Regions from separate parts of the Exiguobacterium sp. GL_137 genome, predicted to be linked through region 2. Evidence: a T-box and tRNA genes for the amino acid it is inferred to sense, from the RefSeq annotation. Region 2 holds a T-box; the other holds one or more tRNA genes.
What was found. The T-box of region 2 lies ahead of ileS (isoleucine--tRNA ligase). A T-box ahead of a tRNA ligase gene usually reads a tRNA of that ligase, here a tRNA-Ile.
Positions count from the first base shown of each region.

Region 1: it has a tRNA-Ile gene. The T-box ahead of ileS (isoleucine--tRNA ligase) is inferred to sense a tRNA for this amino acid. The anticodon was not compared.

Region 1 is NZ_CM174406.1:2,776,436-2,786,241, reverse strand. Features, by position in the region: gene AC3IRK_RS14500 (Tex family protein) at 1-216, shown strand, start outside; gene AC3IRK_RS14495 (SprT family protein) at 213-653, shown strand; tRNA gene AC3IRK_RS14490 (tRNA-Asn) at 803-877, shown strand; tRNA gene AC3IRK_RS14485 (tRNA-Ser) at 886-977, shown strand; tRNA gene AC3IRK_RS14480 (tRNA-Glu) at 1,027-1,101, shown strand; tRNA gene AC3IRK_RS14475 (tRNA-Val) at 1,106-1,181, shown strand; tRNA gene AC3IRK_RS14470 (tRNA-Asp) at 1,216-1,291, shown strand; tRNA gene AC3IRK_RS14465 (tRNA-Gln) at 1,296-1,367, shown strand; tRNA gene AC3IRK_RS14460 (tRNA-Lys) at 1,374-1,449, shown strand; tRNA gene AC3IRK_RS14455 (tRNA-Leu) at 1,480-1,565, shown strand; tRNA gene AC3IRK_RS14450 (tRNA-Arg) at 1,570-1,646, shown strand; tRNA gene AC3IRK_RS14445 (tRNA-Ile) at 1,666-1,742, shown strand; rRNA gene AC3IRK_RS14440 (16S ribosomal RNA) at 1,875-3,436, shown strand; rRNA gene AC3IRK_RS14435 (23S ribosomal RNA) at 3,603-6,517, shown strand; rRNA gene rrf (5S ribosomal RNA) at 6,564-6,679, shown strand; tRNA gene AC3IRK_RS14425 (tRNA-Met) at 6,847-6,923, shown strand; tRNA gene AC3IRK_RS14420 (tRNA-Met) at 6,957-7,033, shown strand; gene tsaE (tRNA (adenosine(37)-N6)-threonylcarbamoyltransferase complex ATPase subunit type 1 TsaE) at 7,141-7,587, shown strand; gene tsaB (tRNA (adenosine(37)-N6)-threonylcarbamoyltransferase complex dimerization subunit type 1 TsaB) at 7,584-8,237, shown strand; gene rimI (ribosomal protein S18-alanine N-acetyltransferase) at 8,230-8,685, shown strand; gene tsaD (tRNA (adenosine(37)-N6)-threonylcarbamoyltransferase complex transferase subunit TsaD) at 8,685-9,692, shown strand; gene AC3IRK_RS14395 (hypothetical protein) at 9,723-9,806, shown strand, end outside.
Region 2 is NZ_CM174406.1:1,937,423-1,947,228, forward strand. Features, by position in the region: gene pyrC (dihydroorotase) at 1-191, opposite strand, end outside; gene AC3IRK_RS10280 (aspartate carbamoyltransferase catalytic subunit) at 193-1,092, opposite strand; gene AC3IRK_RS10285 (uracil-xanthine permease family protein) at 1,231-2,547, opposite strand; gene pyrR (bifunctional pyr operon transcriptional regulator/uracil phosphoribosyltransferase PyrR) at 2,599-3,129, opposite strand; gene AC3IRK_RS10295 (RluA family pseudouridine synthase) at 3,372-4,295, opposite strand; gene lspA (signal peptidase II) at 4,296-4,769, opposite strand; gene ileS (isoleucine--tRNA ligase) at 4,842-7,577, opposite strand; T-box leader at 7,636-7,864, opposite strand; gene AC3IRK_RS10310 (DivIVA domain-containing protein) at 7,865-8,386, opposite strand; gene AC3IRK_RS10315 (YlmH family RNA-binding protein) at 8,413-9,186, opposite strand; gene AC3IRK_RS10320 (YggT family protein) at 9,186-9,458, opposite strand; gene AC3IRK_RS10325 (cell division protein SepF) at 9,461-9,784, opposite strand.

The sequences.
Region 1 (9,806 bases), 840 kb from region 2:
GAGTTCCAGGGGACAGTCCGGAATGTACTCGACTTTGGTGCTTTCGTTGATATTGGTGTGAAGGAGAGCGGCCTTGTCCACATCTCGAAGCTCAGTAAAAAACGGGTCAAACACCCGCTTGATGTCATTGCAGTCGGTGATATCGTAACCGTTTGGGTAACGAGTGTCGAACCGGAACGGGGACGGATCGGTCTGACGATGGTCAGTCCGTCATGACGAACGAAGAGTTGCAGCAATACGTCGAGCAACTCTCGCTCGACGTGTTTGCTTTACCTTTTAGACATATTGCACTTTTTAACGATCGCTTACGGACAACCGGGGGACGTTATTTTCTGACAGATCATCATTTGGATTTCAATCGGAGCTATTTAGCCGACCATAATATCTTTCGCGGAATCGTCATTCATGAGCTGTGCCACTATCATTTACACCTGCGTGGAATGGGACACCGGCACCAGGATCAGGATTTTAAAGAGTGGTTACAACGATACGGAGGACTGCGCTACAGTCCGCGTCTGGAAGAAACGGAAAAAAAGAATCATCTTTATAAGTGTGAGAAATGCGGGACATTATATAGAAGAAAAAGAAAGATGAATCCGGAACGTTACCGTTGCGGACGATGTCGTGGAAAGATTTTTTACAAAAGTAGTTGACGTTCATTTCGGAGCATGATAAATTATAGAAGTCGTCAAAACGACTGCAATTAAACAACTTCTCGTCACTAAAAACTTTTTTAAAAAAGCATTGACGAAGAGAAAGAAAGTTGCTAATATAGAAAAGTGTTCTGAAACGAACGTCACGTTCCGCAATAGCTCAGTGGTAGAGCAACCGGCTGTTAACCGGTAGGTCGTAGGTTCAAATCCTACTTGCGGAGCCATTATCTTTGGAGATGTACCCAAGTGGCTATAAGGGGCGCCCCTGCTAAGGGTGTAGGCCGGGAAACTGGTGCGAGGGTTCGAATCCCTCCATCTCCGCCAGACCTCTTATGTGAATTTGTTACTTGAGAATAATTATCAGTTTTTAAATGGCCCGTTGGTCAAGCGGTTAAGACACCGCCCTTTCACGGCGGTATCACGGGTTCGATTCCCGTACGGGTCACCATTTTGGAGGATTAGCTCAGCTGGGAGAGCATCTGCCTTACAAGCAGAGGGTCGGCGGTTCGATCCCGTCATCCTCCACCATTTTTAATTTCATACTTAAGTTTCACAAAAATGTGGTCCTGTGGTGTAGCGGTTAACATGCCTGCCTGTCACGCAGGAGATCGCGGGTTCGAATCCCGTCAGGACCGCCATTTTTGGGCTGTGGCCAAGTGGTAAGGCACTGGATTTTGATTCCAGCATGCGAAGGTTCGATCCCTTCCAGCCCAGTTTTTCGTGTCATTAGCTCAGTTGGTAGAGCATCTGACTTTTAATCAGAGGGTCGCAGGTTCGAATCCTGCATGACACACCATTTTATTTTTTAAATTCTAATTTTATATTTGCGGTCGTGGCGGAATGGTAGACGCGCTAGGTTGAGGGCCTAGTGGTGGCAACACTGTGGAGGTTCAAGTCCTCTCGACCGCACCATATCGCACCCTTAGCTCAGCTGGATAGAGTACTTGACTACGAATCAAGGGGTCGGGAGTTCGAATCTCTCAGGGTGCACCATATTTTGTTTGCTTTTGACGGGCCTATAGCTCAGCTGGTTAGAGCGCACGCCTGATAAGCGTGAGGTCGGTGGTTCGAGTCCACTTAGGCCCACCATTTTCAAAACAAACGATGACGAACTTTGAAAACTGAACGATGAGGCAAAAAACGTATCTTCGGATACAAACAATGAATGAAGCGCAAGCTTCGTCAACGTGACTTCGGTCACACAACGAGCAAGTCAAACACTTTATGGAGAGTTTGATCCTGGCTCAGGACGAACGCTGGCGGCGTGCCTAATACATGCAAGTCGAGCGCAGGAAGCTCACGGAACTCTTCGGAGGGAAGTGAAGGGAATGAGCGGCGGACGGGTGAGTAACACGTAAGGAACCTGCCCCAAGGATTGGGATAACTCCGAGAAATCGGAGCTAATACCGAATAGTTCTTCAGACCGCATGGTCTGATGATGAAAGGCGCTCCGGCGTCACCTTGGGATGGCCTTGCGGTGCATTAGCTAGTTGGTGGGGTAATGGCCCACCAAGGCGACGATGCATAGCCGACCTGAGAGGGTGATCGGCCACACTGGGACTGAGACACGGCCCAGACTCCTACGGGAGGCAGCAGTAGGGAATCTTCCACAATGGACGAAAGTCTGATGGAGCAACGCCGCGTGAGTGATGAAGGTTTTCGGATCGTAAAACTCTGTTGTAAGGGAAGAACAAGTACGAGAGGTAATGCTCGTACCTTGACGGTACCTTGCGAGAAAGCCACGGCTAACTACGTGCCAGCAGCCGCGGTAATACGTAGGTGGCAAGCGTTGTCCGGAATTATTGGGCGTAAAGCGCGCGCAGGCGGCCTTTTAAGTCTGATGTGAAAGCCCCCGGCTCAACCGGGGAGGGTCATTGGAAACTGGAAGGCTTGAGTACAGAAGAGAAGAGTGGAATTCCATGTGTAGCGGTGAAATGCGTAGAGATGTGGAGGAACACCAGTGGCGAAGGCGACTCTTTGGTCTGTAACTGACGCTGAGGCGCGAAAGCGTGGGGAGCAAACAGGATTAGATACCCTGGTAGTCCACGCCGTAAACGATGAGTGCTAGGTGTTGGGGGGTTTCCGCCCCTCAGTGCTGAAGCTAACGCATTAAGCACTCCGCCTGGGGAGTACGGCCGCAAGGCTGAAACTCAAAGGAATTGACGGGGACCCGCACAAGCGGTGGAGCATGTGGTTTAATTCGAAGCAACGCGAAGAACCTTACCAACTCTTGACATCCCCTTGACCGCTTGAGAGATCAAGTTTTCCCTTCGGGGACAAGGGTGACAGGTGGTGCATGGTTGTCGTCAGCTCGTGTCGTGAGATGTTGGGTTAAGTCCCGCAACGAGCGCAACCCCTATCCTTAGTTGCCAGCATTTAGTTGGGCACTCTAGGGAGACTGCCGGTGACAAACCGGAGGAAGGTGGGGATGACGTCAAATCATCATGCCCCTTATGAGTTGGGCTACACACGTGCTACAATGGACGGTACAAAGGGCAGCGAGACCGCGAGGTGGAGCCAATCCCAGAAAGCCGTTCCCAGTTCGGATTGCAGGCTGCAACTCGCCTGCATGAAGTCGGAATCGCTAGTAATCGCAGGTCAGCATACTGCGGTGAATACGTTCCCGGGTCTTGTACACACCGCCCGTCACACCACGAGAGTTTGCAACACCCGAAGCCGGTGAGGTAACCGCAAGGAGCCAGCCGTCGAAGGTGGGGTAGATGATTGGGGTGAAGTCGTAACAAGGTAGCCGTATCGGAAGGTGCGGCTGGATCACCTCCTTTCTAAGGAAAACGTCCCTTACGGGACATGCCCATCGTTCAGTTTTGAGAGCTCGTCTCTCAGTCTCGCAAGAGACACTCGCACCTTGAAAACTGAAGACATCAACAAGACATCAAACTTTTTATAACCATGTCATTAGACGTGTGTTCTTAGAATACCAAAATGCTAGATCAAGGTATGAAGGGCGTACGGTGGATGCCTTGGCACTAGGAGCCGATGAAGGACGCGACGAACAGCGATATGCTTCGGGGAGCAGTAAGTATGCTTTGATCCGAGGATTTCCGAATGGGGGAACCCACCATCCGTAATGGGATGGGACATGTTACATGAATACATAGTGTAGCGTGAGGCAGACCCGGGGAACTGAAACATCTAAGTACCCGGAGGAAGAGAAAGCAAATGCGATTCCCTGAGTAGCGGCGAGCGAAACGGGAACAGCCCAAACCGGAGAGCATGCTCTCCGGGGTTGTAGGACACTCTATACGGAGTCAAAAAGGAAGACAGTAGGCGAACGACCTGGAAAGGCCGGCCGAAGAAGGTGACAGCCCTGTAGCTGAAACTGTTTTCCCTCCAGAGTGGATCCTGAGTACGGCGGGACACGTGAAACCCCGTCGGAATCCGGGAGGACCATCTCCCAAGGCTAAATACTCCCTAGTGACCGATAGTGAACCAGTACCGTGAGGGAAAGGTGAAAAGCACCCCGGAAGGGGAGTGAAATAGATCCTGAAACCGTATGCCTACAAGTAGTCAGAGCCCGTTAATGGGTGATGGCGTGCCTTTTGTAGAATGAACCGGCGAGTTACGATAGCGCGCGAGGTTAAGCTGATGAGGCGGAGCCGTAGCGAAAGCGAGTCTGAATAGGGCGCCATAGTGCGTTGTCGTAGACCCGAAACCAGGTGATCTACCCATGTCCAGGATGAAGGTCAGGTAACACTGACTGGAGGTCCGAACCCACGCACGTTGAAAAGTGCGGGGATGAGGTGTGGGTAGCGGTGAAATGCCAATCGAACCTGGAGATAGCTGGTTCTCCCCGAAATAGCTTTAGGGCTAGCCTCGAGGTTGAGAGTTCCGGAGGTAGAGCACTGATTGGACTAGGGGCCCCCACAGGGTTACCGAATTCAGTTAAACTCCGAATGCCGGCAACTTATACTCGGGAGTCAGACTGCGAGTGATAAGATCCGTAGTCAAGAGGGAAACAGCCCAGACCGCCAGCTAAGGTCCCAAAGTGTATGTTAAGTGGAAAAGGATGTGGCGCTGCCTAGACAGCTAGGATGTTGGCTTAGAAGCAGCCACCATTCAAAGAGTGCGTAATAGCTCACTAGTCGAGTGGCGCCGCGCCGAAAATGTAACGGGGCTAAACATACCACCGAAGCTGCGGATTCCGTAAGGAATGGTAGGGGAGCGTTCCAAACCGCTGTGAAGCTGTACCGTAAGGAGCAGTGGAGCGTTTGGAAGTGAGAATGCCGGTGTGAGTAGCGAAAAGAGGGGTGAGAATCCCCTCCGTCGAAAGCCCAAGGTTTCCTGAGGAAGGCTCGTCCGCTCAGGGTTAGTCTGGACCTAAGCCGAGGCCGAAAGGCGTAGGCGATGGATAACAGGTTGATATTCCTGTACCACCGATCCACCGTTTGAACAATGGGGGGACGCAGGAGGATAGTGACGCATGCGGATGGAAGTGCATGTGTAAGTTTCGAGACCGTCTGATTGGCAAATCCGTCAGGCACCAAAGTCGAGGAACGATGCGGAGTCCCGTAGGGACGAAGGTCACGATTTCACACTGCCAAGAAAAGCCTCTAGTGAGGTGGAAGGTGCCAGTACCGTAAACCGACACAGGTAGGCGGGATGAGAATTCTAAGACGCGCGGGATAACTCTCGTTAAGGAACTCGGCAAAATGGTCCCGTAACTTCGGGAGAAGGGACGCTCTACATGAGTAGAGCCGCAGTGAATAGGCCCAAACGACTGTTTAGCAAAAACACAGGTCTCTGCTAAATCGCAAGATGACGTATAGGGGCTGACGCCTGCCCGGTGCTGGAAGGTTAAGGGGATGGGTTAGCGCAAGCGAAGCTTTGAACCGAAGCCCCAGTAAACGGCGGCCGTAACTATAACGGTCCTAAGGTAGCGAAATTCCTTGTCGGGTAAGTTCCGACCCGCACGAAAGGCGTAACGATTTGGGCACTGTCTCAACGAGAGACCCGGTGAAATCATAGTACCTGTGAAGATGCAGGTTACCCGCGACAGGACGGAAAGACCCCATGGAGCTTTACTACAGCCTGATATTGAGGCTTTGTGCATGATGTACAGGATAGGCGGGAGACGTCGAGACCGGAGCGCCAGCTTCGGAGGAGTCACCCTTGGGATACCGCCCTTCATGCATAGAGTCTCTAACTCGCAGCCGTCATCCGGCTGGAGGACCGTGTCAGGCGGGTAGTTTGACTGGGGCGGTCGCCTCCTAAACAGTAACGGAGGCGCCCAAAGGTTCCCTCAGAATGGTTGGAAATCATTCGTAGAGCGCAAAGGCAGAAGGGAGCTTGACTGCGAGACCTACAAGTCGAGCAGGGACGAAAGTCGGGCTTAGTGATCCGGTGGTTCCGCATGGAAGGGCCATCGCTCAACGGATAAAAGCTACCCTGGGGATAACAGGCTGATCTCCCCCAAGAGTCCACATCGACGGGGAGGTTTGGCACCTCGATGTCGGCTCATCGCATCCTGGGGCTGGAGTAGGTCCCAAGGGTTGGGCTGTTCGCCCATTAAAGCGGTACGCGAGCTGGGTTCAGAACGTCGTGAGACAGTTCGGTCCCTATCCGTCGTGGGCGCAGGAAATTTGAGGAGAGCTGTCCTTAGTACGAGAGGACCGGGATGGACGCACCGCTGGTGTACCAGTTGTTCCGCCAGGAGCATCGCTGGGTAGCTACGTGCGGACGGGATAAATGCTGAAAGCATCTAAGCATGAAGCCCCCTCCAAGATGAGATTTCCCTTTGAGTAATCAAGAAAGACCCCTCAGAGACGATGAGGTAGATAGGTCACGGGTGGAAGCATGGCGACATGCGGAGCTGAGTGATACTAATCGGTCGAGGCCTTGTTCTAGCAGATGATTGTTGATGACTTCAGTTTTGAGGGCGCGAGCCCGTCGTCTGGTGACGATAGCCAAGTGGTCACACCCGTTCCCATGCCGAACACGGAAGTTAAGCACTTGAACGCCGAAAGTAGTTGGGGGCTTCCCCCTGTGAGGATAGGACGTTGCCAGGCAAGTGAAGGACCGATCTGCATTTTGCAGGTCGGTTTTTCTTTAAAAAAACAGTTAGAAAAATGATGTCAGTATAAGTTCTTTTAAGAAAAACAACAAGAAAATGAAATAAAGCTTGTCTTTTTTAAAAGTACATGTTATATTAATATCTGTCGAAACGTTATATCATCGCGGGGTGGAGCAGTCTGGTAGCTCGTTGGGCTCATAACCCAAAGGTCGTCGGTTCAAATCCGGCCCCCGCAACCAATTTTTATAATTCAAATCCGAAACGTTTATCGTCGCGGGGTGGAGCAGTCTGGTAGCTCGTTGGGCTCATAACCCAAAGGTCGTCGGTTCAAATCCGGCCCCCGCAACCAATTTTAAACTTAACTTCAACTTTACTACGAAACGTTCAGCGTTTCGTATTTTTTTTTGCCTTTTTTGTTCGGTACAATGGAGTAAGAGAAAAGGAGGAGGGACATCGATGATGGAACTTGAAATGACGAGTCTTGAACAAACGACGACGCTTGCCGTTGAACTGGGCCACCGTGCCTTTAAAGGAATGGTCGTGACACTGGATGGTGACTTGGGAGCAGGAAAGACGACGTTTACACAAGGGTTCGCGAAAGGACTTGGGGTAACACGCAACGTCAACAGTCCCACGTTTACAATCATGAAAGTTTATGCCGGACGACTACCGCTCTATCATATGGATGTCTATCGTCTCGAAGGCGGCGATGATATTGGTCTTGAAGAGTATTTAAATGGAGATGGTGTCGCGGTCGTCGAATGGTCGGAATTGATTGCCGACGTCCTTCCGCCAGAACGTCTTGCGATTACGATCGAACGGACAGGTGATGATTCACGCCGTTTTCGTTTGGAGCCGATCGGTGAGCAGTACATCCAATTATGTGAGGAGTTAAACCAATGAAAATCGTAGCGATTGATACATCGACGAAACAACTGTCTGTTGCGTTGTCGGACGGACAACAGATTTTGGCAGAAGCCTCTTATGTGACGTCTTTGAACCATGCGACAAAACTGATGCCGCTGCTCGAACGGATGATGCAGGAAGTCAACTGGTCGCCGCAGGATTTAACTCGTATCGTCATCGCCGACGGTCCCGGCTCTTATACCGGTCTCCGGATCGGGGCAACTACAGCTAAGACACTGGCTTATACGCTAGGAATCGATTTAGTGCCGGTCTCGACACTTGAGTTAATGGCAGCTTCAGCAGGGTTAACCGGACGGATCATAGCGATTCAGGATGCGCGCCGTGGAACCGGATTCGTCGGTTTCTATGAAGAGGGGCAATTGGTAGGCGAAGAACAGCATACGGTTGTTGCTGAATTCGTCAAAACGCTGCCGGAAGATACGAAGATGACAGGTGATACAGACAAGTTCGTAACGGAACTTGAACCGTTTACGATCGTGAGCCCGGCCTTCCGTTCACCGCGGGCGGGTGTCCTTGCGTTGCTTGGTGCTACCCGTGAACCGGTTGAAGTCCATTCGTTTGAGCCGCGTTACTTACGTCTCGCGGAAGCAGAAGCAAAATGGATTGAGGCACAACGTCATGACTAATGTCTCCGTTCGAAAAATGACGGTTATGGATGCACCTGGTGTGCATGCCGTGGAACTCGAATCTTTTGCGACACCGTGGACACTGGAATCATTCATTGCGGAGATGACACAAAATCCGAATGCGTATTACCTGGTCGCAGAGACGGATGAAATCATTGGATTCGCAGGGCTATGGCACATTGCTGATGAAGGCCATATCACGAACGTCGCCGTTAAACAAAAGGCACGTGGTCGTGGAATCGGTCAGACATTGCTGGTTGCGTTAATTGAACAAGCCAGACAATTAGGATTACGGGCGATGACGCTTGAAGTACGTGTATCGAATACACCGGCACGGACACTGTATGAGAAACTGGGCTTTTTATATGCCGGAACGAGAAAACGGTATTATCAAGATAATAATGAAGATGCAGCCATCTATTGGCTGGAGCTGGAAGGAGACGAGTGATGACACAGCCGTTGATATTAGCCATTGAATCAAGTTGTGATGAGACAGCTGCGGCTGTCGTCCGCGGAGGAACAGACGTCTTATCGAATGTCGTATCTTCCCAAATTGAAAGCCATAAACGTTTTGGAGGAGTTGTCCCGGAAGTCGCATCCCGTCATCATGTGGAACGCATCACGTATGTCATTGACGATGCGTTAACGGAAGCCGGTGTCACGATGGATGACATCGATGCGATTGCCGTTACGGAAGGACCCGGTCTTGTCGGTGCATTACTCGTCGGTGTCAGTGCAGCAAAAGCGTTGGCATTCGCACACAGTAAGCCGCTTCTCGGTGTCCATCACATCGCCGGTCACATCTATGCCAACCGTTTGGAACAAGAGCTCCACTTTCCTCTCGTCTGCTTGATTGCATCCGGCGGACATACAGAATTGATTTACATGCCGGAAGACGGCGTGTATGAAGTCATCGGTGAAACCCGGGATGATGCGGCGGGAGAAGCCTATGATAAAGTAGCACGGACGTTAAAACTTCCTTATCCCGGCGGTCCCCGGATTGATCAACTGGCGCAAACCGGTCAGGACACATTCCATTTCCCGCGGATTTGGCTCGAGAAAGAGTCGTATGACTTCAGCTTCAGCGGACTCAAATCTTCTGTCATCAATGCGGTTCATAACGCCGAACAACGCGGCGAAGTAATCATTCCGGAAGACTTGGCTGCCAGTTTTCAGGCGAGCGTCGTCGAAGTGCTTGTTACGAAAGCAATCCGTGCCGTTAAGGAAAAGGGCGGCAAACAGTTGCTTGTTGCGGGTGGCGTCGCCGCCAACCGCGGACTGCGGGCAGGATTGACGGAAGCCTGTGCACGTGAAGGCATCGAGTTGGTCATTCCGCCGATGCACTTATGCGGTGATAATGCCGCGATGATTGGAGCGGCAGCGATTCACCCTTACCGGGCAGGCCGCCAATCGACACTTGCCATGAATGCCGAACCTGGGCTAGATTTAAAGTAAGGAATTCGAAAGACATGGGGGAAAAATGGAATGAAAAAAGTCATCATCGTGTTATTAGGTGTACTTGTCATTGTCGCAATCGGCTTACAGATTCGTGAAATCGTCAATGCTTAT
Region 2 (9,806 bases):
CCCGGTTCGCGTAAATGAACATGAATATCGACAAATCCTGGTGCGACCGTATAACCTGTCGCATCAATCACCTGATCCGTCTCGCGTGGTGTCGCATCGAGCTCCGTCAAGACACCCTCTTCGATGCGAATGCTCGACTCGTGCCGTTCCCCATTTTTATACCATGTCGCATGATCAATTCGGATTGCCATCTTATATCGTCTCCTTTGTCGTTGCTGTCTCAAACGCCCGTTCTAAAATCGCCATTCGCGCAAATACACCATTCGTCATCTGATCAAAGATACGCGATTGCGGATGTTCAACCAGTTCTTCGGCAATTTCAACGCCGCGGTTGACCGGTGCGGGATGTAATACAATCGCATCCGGTCGAATCCGGTTCATCCGGTCCTCCGTTAACCCGTATCGTTCATGATACTCATCTGTTGCAAACGAATGCTTATCCGCATGCCGTTCATGCTGAACGCGGAGCAGCATGATGATATCACTCGTGGCTACTGCCTCATCCATCTCCCGGTATGTGATTCCCATCGTTTCATCGAACCAGTCCCTCGGTCCGGAACCGATGACGGTCGCTCCCAACCGCTGTAAGACGTGTGCATTGGAGCGGGCAACCCGGCTATGCCGGAGATCCCCGCAGATGACGATCGTTTTCCCGCTGACATGACCGTATGTCTCGTACATGGTCATCAAATCCAGTAAGGATTGTGAGGGATGCTGTCCGCTGCCGTCTCCGGCATTAATGATTGGAATCGACAGATGGTGTTGCAGTGGTTCGTAATAACCGGTCTCTCCGTGACGGATGACGAGCGCATCGACGCCGAGCGCCTGTAACGTCTTACATGTATCCAGTAACGTTTCACCTTTTTGAACGGATGAGGTCGCCGTTTCGAATGGCAGGACGTGCAATCCGAGATGATATTCCGCCATGTCAAATGAACATTTGGTCCGGGTCGAATGTTCGAAAAATAAGTTAGCGACGGTTTTCTTCGGCAACGGCCGGGCGGGTGCGCCTTGTTTCAGTTGCAGTCCCCGCTTTATCAATCGTTCGATTTCAGTTGTCGACAGCTCGTCAAGACTTGTAAAATGGGCAATCCGTTGTCGTGTCTGCATGTTCTTCTCTCCTTTGGGCCGCAAAAAAGCGCACCTTCTGATGTGAAGGTGCGCTGAAGAAGACAGATGTCGCCATCTGTTTCTGAAGGGCCTCCACTTTATCGTTCTCTCTGGAACGTCTTAAAAGTCGTTAGCTGCTCGTTTCGGTTGTGATGATTCTTGTTCTTGTTCTGCCACTTCGGTACTCGTTTTCGGCAAGATCAGATTCAAAAGGACTCCTAGAATCGTCGCCAGTGCCATTCCTTCTAACGAGAAATTACCGATTTTCAAAGCAGCCCCGCCGATTCCGATGACCAGGATGACAGCAGTGATCGTCAGATTGCGTTTATCCGCAAGATCGACTTTACTTTCAACCAGAGTCCGCAGACCGTTCGAAGCGATGACTCCAAACAGCAGGATACTGATGCCTCCCATGACAGGTGTCGGAATCGTTTTGATGAATCCTTCGACATAGCCGAGGAATCCGAAGCTGATGGCAAGAACGGCTGCGCCTCCGAGGACAAAGACGCTGTATACGCGGGTAATGGCCATGACACCGTTGTTTTCACCGTATGTCGTCACCGGCGGACCGCCGAGCATTGAGGCAATCGTCTTCGCCAGTCCGTCTCCGAGAACCGTCCGGTGCATCCCCGGATCAAGAAGCGTCTCGCGCCCGATAATCCGTGATGTCACTTTTTGTTCTCCGATGTGTTCTGTTAATGTGACGAGTGTGACCGGGACGATGAGTGCAAGTGCTGCCCAGTTCAAGGTTGGTGAGTAATCCAGGAACGGTACCGTAAAGTTAGGAATTTGGAAAAAGCTCGCCTGTTTCAGTGAAGTGAAATCAACGATTCCCGCCGCGACAGCGACCAGATAACCCGTCAAGATACCGAACAGGATCGGCACCGTACTCCACATGCCTTTGAAATACGTCATGGCAAGTAACGTCACGGCGAGTGTCGTCAAGGCGACGAGGAGGAAGGTACCGCTGTACTTTCCGTCCGCTCCGTTCATCGCCATGTTGACAGCTGTCGGCGCAAGCGATAATCCGATGACCATGATGACCGGTCCGATGACGACCGGTGGCAAGAGTTTCATCAGCCAACCGACCCCTGTATATGTGATGACGAGTGAAACGATTCCGTAGACCAGCCCGGCGACCATTCCACCGACAAGGGCATCTTCCACTCCCCAGCGTTCACTGACAGCAATGATCGGGACGATATAAGCAAAACTTGAACCTAAGTACGTCGGGACTTTAAAGCGTGTGACGGCGAGGAAAATCAAGGTGCCTACTCCGCTTGCGACGAGGGCAACGGATGTGTTTAATCCCGTTAATAACGGAACCAGGACCGTCGCGCCAAACATCGCGAAGACATGTTGGAGGCTGAGCATCAGCCATTGCAGGGGGTGTTTTGGCCGTTCTTGTACATCAAGAATCGCTGTGTGGGTTTTCATAAGGATAACTCCCTTTCTGGTCTCTCTGGACCACGTTAAAGGTATTTGTGTTTAACGTTTGATAAATACTTGATCGGCGTCATCGACTTCAGATAAGGCGACGACGACTTGTTCTTCGCGTGATGTCGGGACATTCTTCCCGATGAAATCTGGTCGGATCGGAAGCTCCCGGTGTCCCCGGTCGACGAGGACAGCGAGTTGAATCATACTCGGACGACCGTGATCAACGAGCGCATCCATCGCAGCGCGGACGGTGCGTCCGGTGTATAGGACGTCATCCACCAGGACGATGATTTTTCCGGTCACCGTCTCCGGCATGTCCGTGCCTTTGATTTCCGGCTCAAGACTTTTTTTCGATAAGTCATCCCTGTACATCGAGATGTCCACGACACCAAGCAGGACCGGTTTGCCTTCAATCTCTTCAATCCGGCGGGCCAGACGGCGGGCCAGTGTCTCACCACGTGTCTTGATACCGACGATCATCAGTTGATCAATTCCTTTGTTGCGTTCGATGATTTCATGGGCGATGCGTGTCAATGCCCGACTGATTGCGGCTTCATCTAAAATGACGGATGGTTTCATCACTTGCTCCTTTCTGCAAAAAAACCTCCTGCGTAAAGTCGCAGGAGGTTGTTGAAGACAATAAGTGTGGGTAGCTCACGCTACACGTATCTACACAAATGAAGTGTCTCCCTTTCGTAGCCTCTCCGGACTCGTTTAAAGGTGTGCTATGGGTAGGATCGTCAACGCGGACGACCGGTTGTGTGAGGCAGATGTCTCGCATCGCTCTCTAGGTGATACTCTACCGTTTTATTAGAAAAACGTCAAGACTCTAATTCAAGTTTTTTCAACTGACTGATCTCGAACGTCATCTCTTCCGGCAACGGTGCCTCGAAATGTAACATCTCACCAGTCCGTGGATGCTTGAATCCAAGAACAGCCGCATGAAGCGCTTGACCGTTCATTTTCATCGTTTTCCGTGGTCCGTATTTCGGATCTCCGGCAAGCGGGAAACCAATATAACGCATGTGGACACGAATCTGGTGCGTCCGTCCTGTCTCGAGCTTACATTCAACAACCGTGAACCCTTCGTAACGGTCAAGGACGCGGAAATGCGTCACAGCGGCTTTTGAGTTTTTATCCGTCACAGTCATTCGTTGACGGTCATTTTTGTCACGGCCGACCGGTGCTTCAATCGTTCCCAGTTCATGCGGAATCTCGCCGTGGACAAGCGCGATGTACAGACGCTCTGTCGTCTTGTCTTTTAGTTGTTGTGCCAGGGATTCATGTGCCAAATCATTTTTAGCGACCATCAGGAGACCGGATGTATCTTTATCGATTCTGTGGACGATCCCTGGACGTTTGACACCATTGATGCCGGACAAATCCTGGCAATGATGGAGCAAGGCATTGACGAGTGTTCCGGATACGTGCCCCGCTGCCGGATGCACGACCATCCCTTTTGGTTTGTTGATGACGATGACATCACTGTCTTCATACACGACATCCAGCGGGATATCTTCCGGTAAAACTTCCAGCTCGACGGCTTCCGGAATCCGGACGAGGATCTCTTCCGTACCGGACATCTTATAGTTCGGTTTGACGATTCGTCCGTCCACTTCGACGTGTCCCGCTTTTAACCAGTCCTGGACTTGTGACCGGGACCAGTCTTGTTGTTCCGCTAACCATTTATCAATTCGACCGGTAGCACCATTGGCTTTAACAGCCCATTCATTTTGTTCATTCATTTAATCAATCGTTCCCTTCTTAGTCAAACGCTCTTCAAACATGACGCTGATCAGCATCAGAATAACCCCAAACGTCAAACTGACGTCTGCCACATTAAATATCGGGAAGTTATACCCGAACGGATAAAAATGAAAAAAGTCGACGACTTCTCCACGTACCATCCGGTCGATGAAATTCCCGACCGCTCCGCCGAGTAATAAGGCGACGCTCCAAGCAAATACTTTGTTTTTTGTGCCTTCTTTGTAAAGAAAATAAATCAGCCCAATGACGACGACCAGCGTGATGACGAAGAAAAATCCAAACTTCCCTTCAAGCATCCCCCAGGCAGCGCCACGATTCCGGTATGAATTTAAATAAAAGAAATTGGGAATGATCTCAATCGCTTGACCAATCGTCATCTGTTGGACGACGATCCATTTCGTCAATTGATCCACTCCGACGAGTACAGCAGCAATCGCTAAGTAAAGCCACATTCTTTTTTCCTCCACATCCAAAAATAATGAGGGACCGCTACGAAGTCGCCGTAGCTGCCCCTCCCTGATTCATTATAAAGAATTGACGACTTCAGTACAACGTGGGCAAAGTGTCGGATGAGCCGGATCTTGTCCAAGCTCAGTCGAATATGTCCAACAGCGTTCACATTTTTCGCCATCTGCTTTCAGAACAGTGATACCTGTTGTCCCGTATGATTTCTCCGCCGAAGCGACGAACTCAATCTGTGAAACCTGCAATAACTGCTCAAGATGATGGATTGTCGCAAGCAATGCTTTCGTTTCGTCATTTGGTGCCAGTTCCAGTTTCGCTTCGAGCGTTTTCCCGACAAGTTTCTCGGCACGTGCTTCTTCGAGTGCTTTCAAGACATCATCACGGAAGACGAGGAAACTGTTCCATTTCGCAATCAATGCCAATCCTTCCTCTGTCACTTCCGGTGCTTCCGGAAGATCCGTCAAGAAGATGCTTGCCGTCTCGACGCCAGGAACGAATTCCCATGCTTCGTCTGCTGTATGCGGTAAGACCGGTGCCATCAGTTGTAACAATGTGACGACCGTATCGTACATGACCGTTTGAACGGCACGACGCGCTGGTGCATCTGCTTTTTCGATGTACAAGATATCCTTCGTGTAATCGAGATAGAACGAAGACAAGTCAAGGACACAGAAGTTATGCAACAATTGATACACCGCCATAAAGTCATACGCGTCATACGCCGCTTTTACTTTGCCAACGAGTTGATCCAGTTTCGTCCGCATGAAGCGATCCGATTCCGGTAAGTCAGCAAAGGCAACACGATGCGTCGTATGATCGAACTGATCCAGGTTTCCAAGCAAGAACCGGACCGTATTCCGGATTTTCCGGTATGATTCCGAAACTTGTTTGAAGTTATCCATTGAAGCCCGGACGTCCGATTGATAGTCGACAGAAGCGACCCAAAGACGAAGGATTTCTGCTCCGAATTGTTGCATGATTTGGATCGGGGCAATCGTATTTCCGATTGATTTCGACATCTTCCGCCCTTGACCGTCAAGGACGAATCCATGACTGACGACAGCTTTGTAAGGTGCTTTCCCTGTCGTTGCGACAGCTGTCGAAAGAGACGAGTTGAACCATCCACGGTACTGGTCAGAACCTTCTAAATACAAGTCAGCCGGACGTTCGAGTTCCGGACGTGTAGCAAGAACACCGGCATGAGATGATCCGGAATCGAACCAGACATCCATGATGTCCGTTTCTTTTTTGAAGATTCCGTTCGGGCTTGCCGGATGGGTAAATCCTTCCGGTAACAAATCAACGGCTTCCCGCTCATACCAGACGTTTGATCCGTGTGCCGCAAACAGGTTCGCGATATGATCGATTGTTTCCGGTGTGACGATTTCCGTACCGTCTTCTGCATAGAAGATTGGCAGTGGAACACCCCACGCGCGTTGACGGGAAATGACCCAGTCTCCACGGTCTTTGAACATGTTGTGAAGACGTGTTTCGCCCCACTCCGGTACCCACTGGACTTCTTTGATTTCGTCGAGGATTTCAGCCCGGAAATCTTTGATTGAAGCGAACCACTGGGGTGTCGCACGGAAGATAACCGGTTTTTTCGTCCGCCAGTCATGCGGATACGAGTGTTTGATGAATGACAGTTTTAATAAAGCACCGGCTTCTTCTAATGCCACACCGATTTCTTTGTTGGCATCTTCATAGAATAATCCTTCAAAACCAGGAGCTTCTGCTGTCATGACACCTTTATCGTCAACCGGACAAAGCACATCCAGACCGTAAGCTTGACCGATTCTGAAGTCATCTTCCCCGTGTCCAGGTGCTGTATGAACAACACCCGTCGCTTCTGCCGTGACGTGATCGCCGAGCATGACAAGTGATTCCCGGTCATAGAGCGGGTGTTTCGCTTTGATGTACTCAAAGTCTGTCCCGTTAAAGACACGACCAACCGTAGCATTTTCCCAGTCGAGTGCTTCGATCACTTCCGGTACGAGGGTCTCGGCTACGATATAGCCTTTTCCTTCGTGTTCGATGCGTGCATATGTCAACTCACCGCTGACTGAGATTCCGAGGTTTGCCGGAATTGTCCAAGGTGTTGTTGTCCAAATGACGAAATGATCTGTCGGCTCCAAGATATTTTTTCCGTCCATGACTTGGAACGCCACGTAGATGGCAGCAGAACGTTTATCCTGGTATTCGATTTCGGCTTCTGCAAGAGCAGATTCCGATGACGGCGACCAGTACACCGGTTTTTTCCCTTTATAGATGTAACCTTTATTGGCCATATCGCCGAACAAACGAATTTGTGCTGCTTCGAATTCCGGTTGCAACGTGATGTATGGATTGTCATAGTCACCGAGAACACCAAGACGCTTGAATTGTTCACGTTGATGATCGACCTGTTCGAGCGCATACTTCGCACACAGCTCACGGAATTCCGCGACCGACATCGATTTACGGTCGACACCCGCTTTTTGAAGAGCCGTCTCGATTGGAAGTCCGTGTGTGTCCCAACCCGGTACGTACGGAGAACGGAATCCGTTCATTGATTTATAACGGACGACGATGTCTTTTAAGACTTTGTTCAATCCGTGTCCCATATGGATGTCCCCGTTTGCATAGGGAGGACCGTCGTGCAGGATGAATGTAGGTTTTCCGGCATTTTTTTCTTGAACTGCTTCATAGAGATTCATCTCGTTCCAGCGTGCCTGCATATCTGGTTCACGTTTCGGTAAGTTTCCCCGCATTAGAAATTCCGTTTTCATCATCAATAACGTATCTTTGTATTCCATTTGGCATTCCCTCACTTGTCTATATTTTACGTACAAAAAAAAGCCAAGCTCATCCCCTGATAGGGACGAGCTTGGCTTGAACTCGCGGTACCACCCTACTAGCAATCCTGACAAACAGATTACCACTTAAGAGCCCGATAACGGAGGCGAAACGGCGGAACTTAATGAATATGTTCAGTCCCACACTCAAAGGGGATATCTTTTTTCATTTACTGATCGGGCTCGCACCAGTCCCCGATTCGCTGACAGTATCCTGATAAAAGACGTGTCCTTCTCATTGATTTAGCTTATATGACATCGTCGTCATTATACGCAACTGCCGGAATCTCGTCAAGCGCACCCCGGGTCGAAATATCGAATGCATCCCAGTCATGGCTCGTCAACAATTCCATCTGTGCGTCAATCAACACTTTGAATCGATTCCGGTACAATTCGATTTTTTTACGCATCTGTTCGACTTCGAAATCAGTCCGCTGTGCTCGACGTTGTGCTGCATCTTGCAATTGCTCGGCTTCCCGTTCCGCTTGTTTGACGATTAAGCTCGCTTCTTTCGTCGCATTGGCTTTGACTTCTTCTGCCGCTTCTTGTGCCACGATGATGGATTTGTTTAATGTTTCTTCCATCGAGCTGAAGTAATCGACACGCGACTGCATATTTTGAATGACTTCTTGCTGTTGACGGTTTTCCCGGAGCAACAATTCAAAATCTTTGATGACTTGATCAAGAAATTCATTGACCTCATCTTCGTCATAGCCGCGAAACTTACGTGTAAATTCCTTATTGTGAATATCAAGTGGCGTCAATGGCATGATGAAATCCTCCCTCAGCTTGTTGGTTATCCTTTTAGCAGACCGTATTGCAATTTAATCCGATCCCGTTTCGTCGAGCCGAGTACGGCGATTAACTTGACACGTCCCGTTCCGCGAAGGGACAGTAAGTCGCCTTCCTCTAACAAAAAACTTGGATCTTCGACGATTTTATAATTCACTTTGCTTTCACCTTGTTTAATCAGGCTTTGCGCTTTTTGTCTTGAAAAACCAAGGATTTCACTGACAACCGTATCAAAACGAAGCGAACTGACGAATCCCAGTTCTTCTTGCCATTCTTGATCCTTAATCTTCAACTGTTCTTCTGAATCCACGAGCGACAACCGAATCTTCGTTTTTCCCGCACGATCGACATTTGCTTCGATATAAGAAGCCACTTCTTTCGCAACGGCAAATTGGACGACTTGATCTTGGATGACCACGTCACCGAATTTCCCTCGCTTTAATCCGACATTCAGCAATGTGCCTGTCACCTGGCGATGCGAGAGCTCCACGAATTTGGTGGGATAATGGATACGATAAATGACAATATCAAAATCGTTGGCCTCAAGCTCATAATAATCAGGGGCAATCAGCGCACGCTGTCGTTCGGCGCCTTCAAAACCGCCCTCAAAAAAGAGGGCACATTTTGTTCCGACGAGTTCTCGGGTAATTTGTTGTTCACGCGGATCCAGAAAATCTGTCACTTTAAACGTATAGGTCGCTTCGACATGGTCGATCCAATTCAAGACGAGATCGACGAACTCCCGCTCATGTCCGCGATAATGATCATAGACACTCATTACAGGAAGATTGCTCGAATACCCGACTGTGCGAGATTAAGCACAAGAAAGGCAACAATAGGTGAAATGTCAAGCATACCTCCGATGGGCGGGATAATCCGTCGGAACGGCGCGAGGAAAGGTTCAACTAACATAGCGAGAACTTGACCGAATCGTGATTCACGTGCGTTTGGGAACCACGATAATAAAATATAGGCAATCATGACGTAGCTGTAGTATTGAAGTAACGTGCTGAGTGTACGACCGATTGCGTACATGACTTGCGAATCCATGCTTACCACCCCTTATGGTTGATATCATCTTCACCGAGCAGATTTGAAATACTTCCGGCCAGCTCGACGTTGTTCGGAACACAGAGGAGTGTATTTTGACTGATTGTCGTAATCGTTCCATCAAGGGCAAACACGACACCTGACAAGAAATTGATCATTTGGCGTGATTGATCTTTAGACATCCGCTGCATGTTAACGATGACAGCACGATTTTGGCGAAGATGTTCGCCAATTTCCTGTGCTTCGTTAAACACACGCGGTTCACTGAGAATGACTTGTGATTTTGTCTTTTTTGTATGAATGGGTACGATGTTCGATTGTCTCACAGGGTCCTCCTTTTGAGTAACA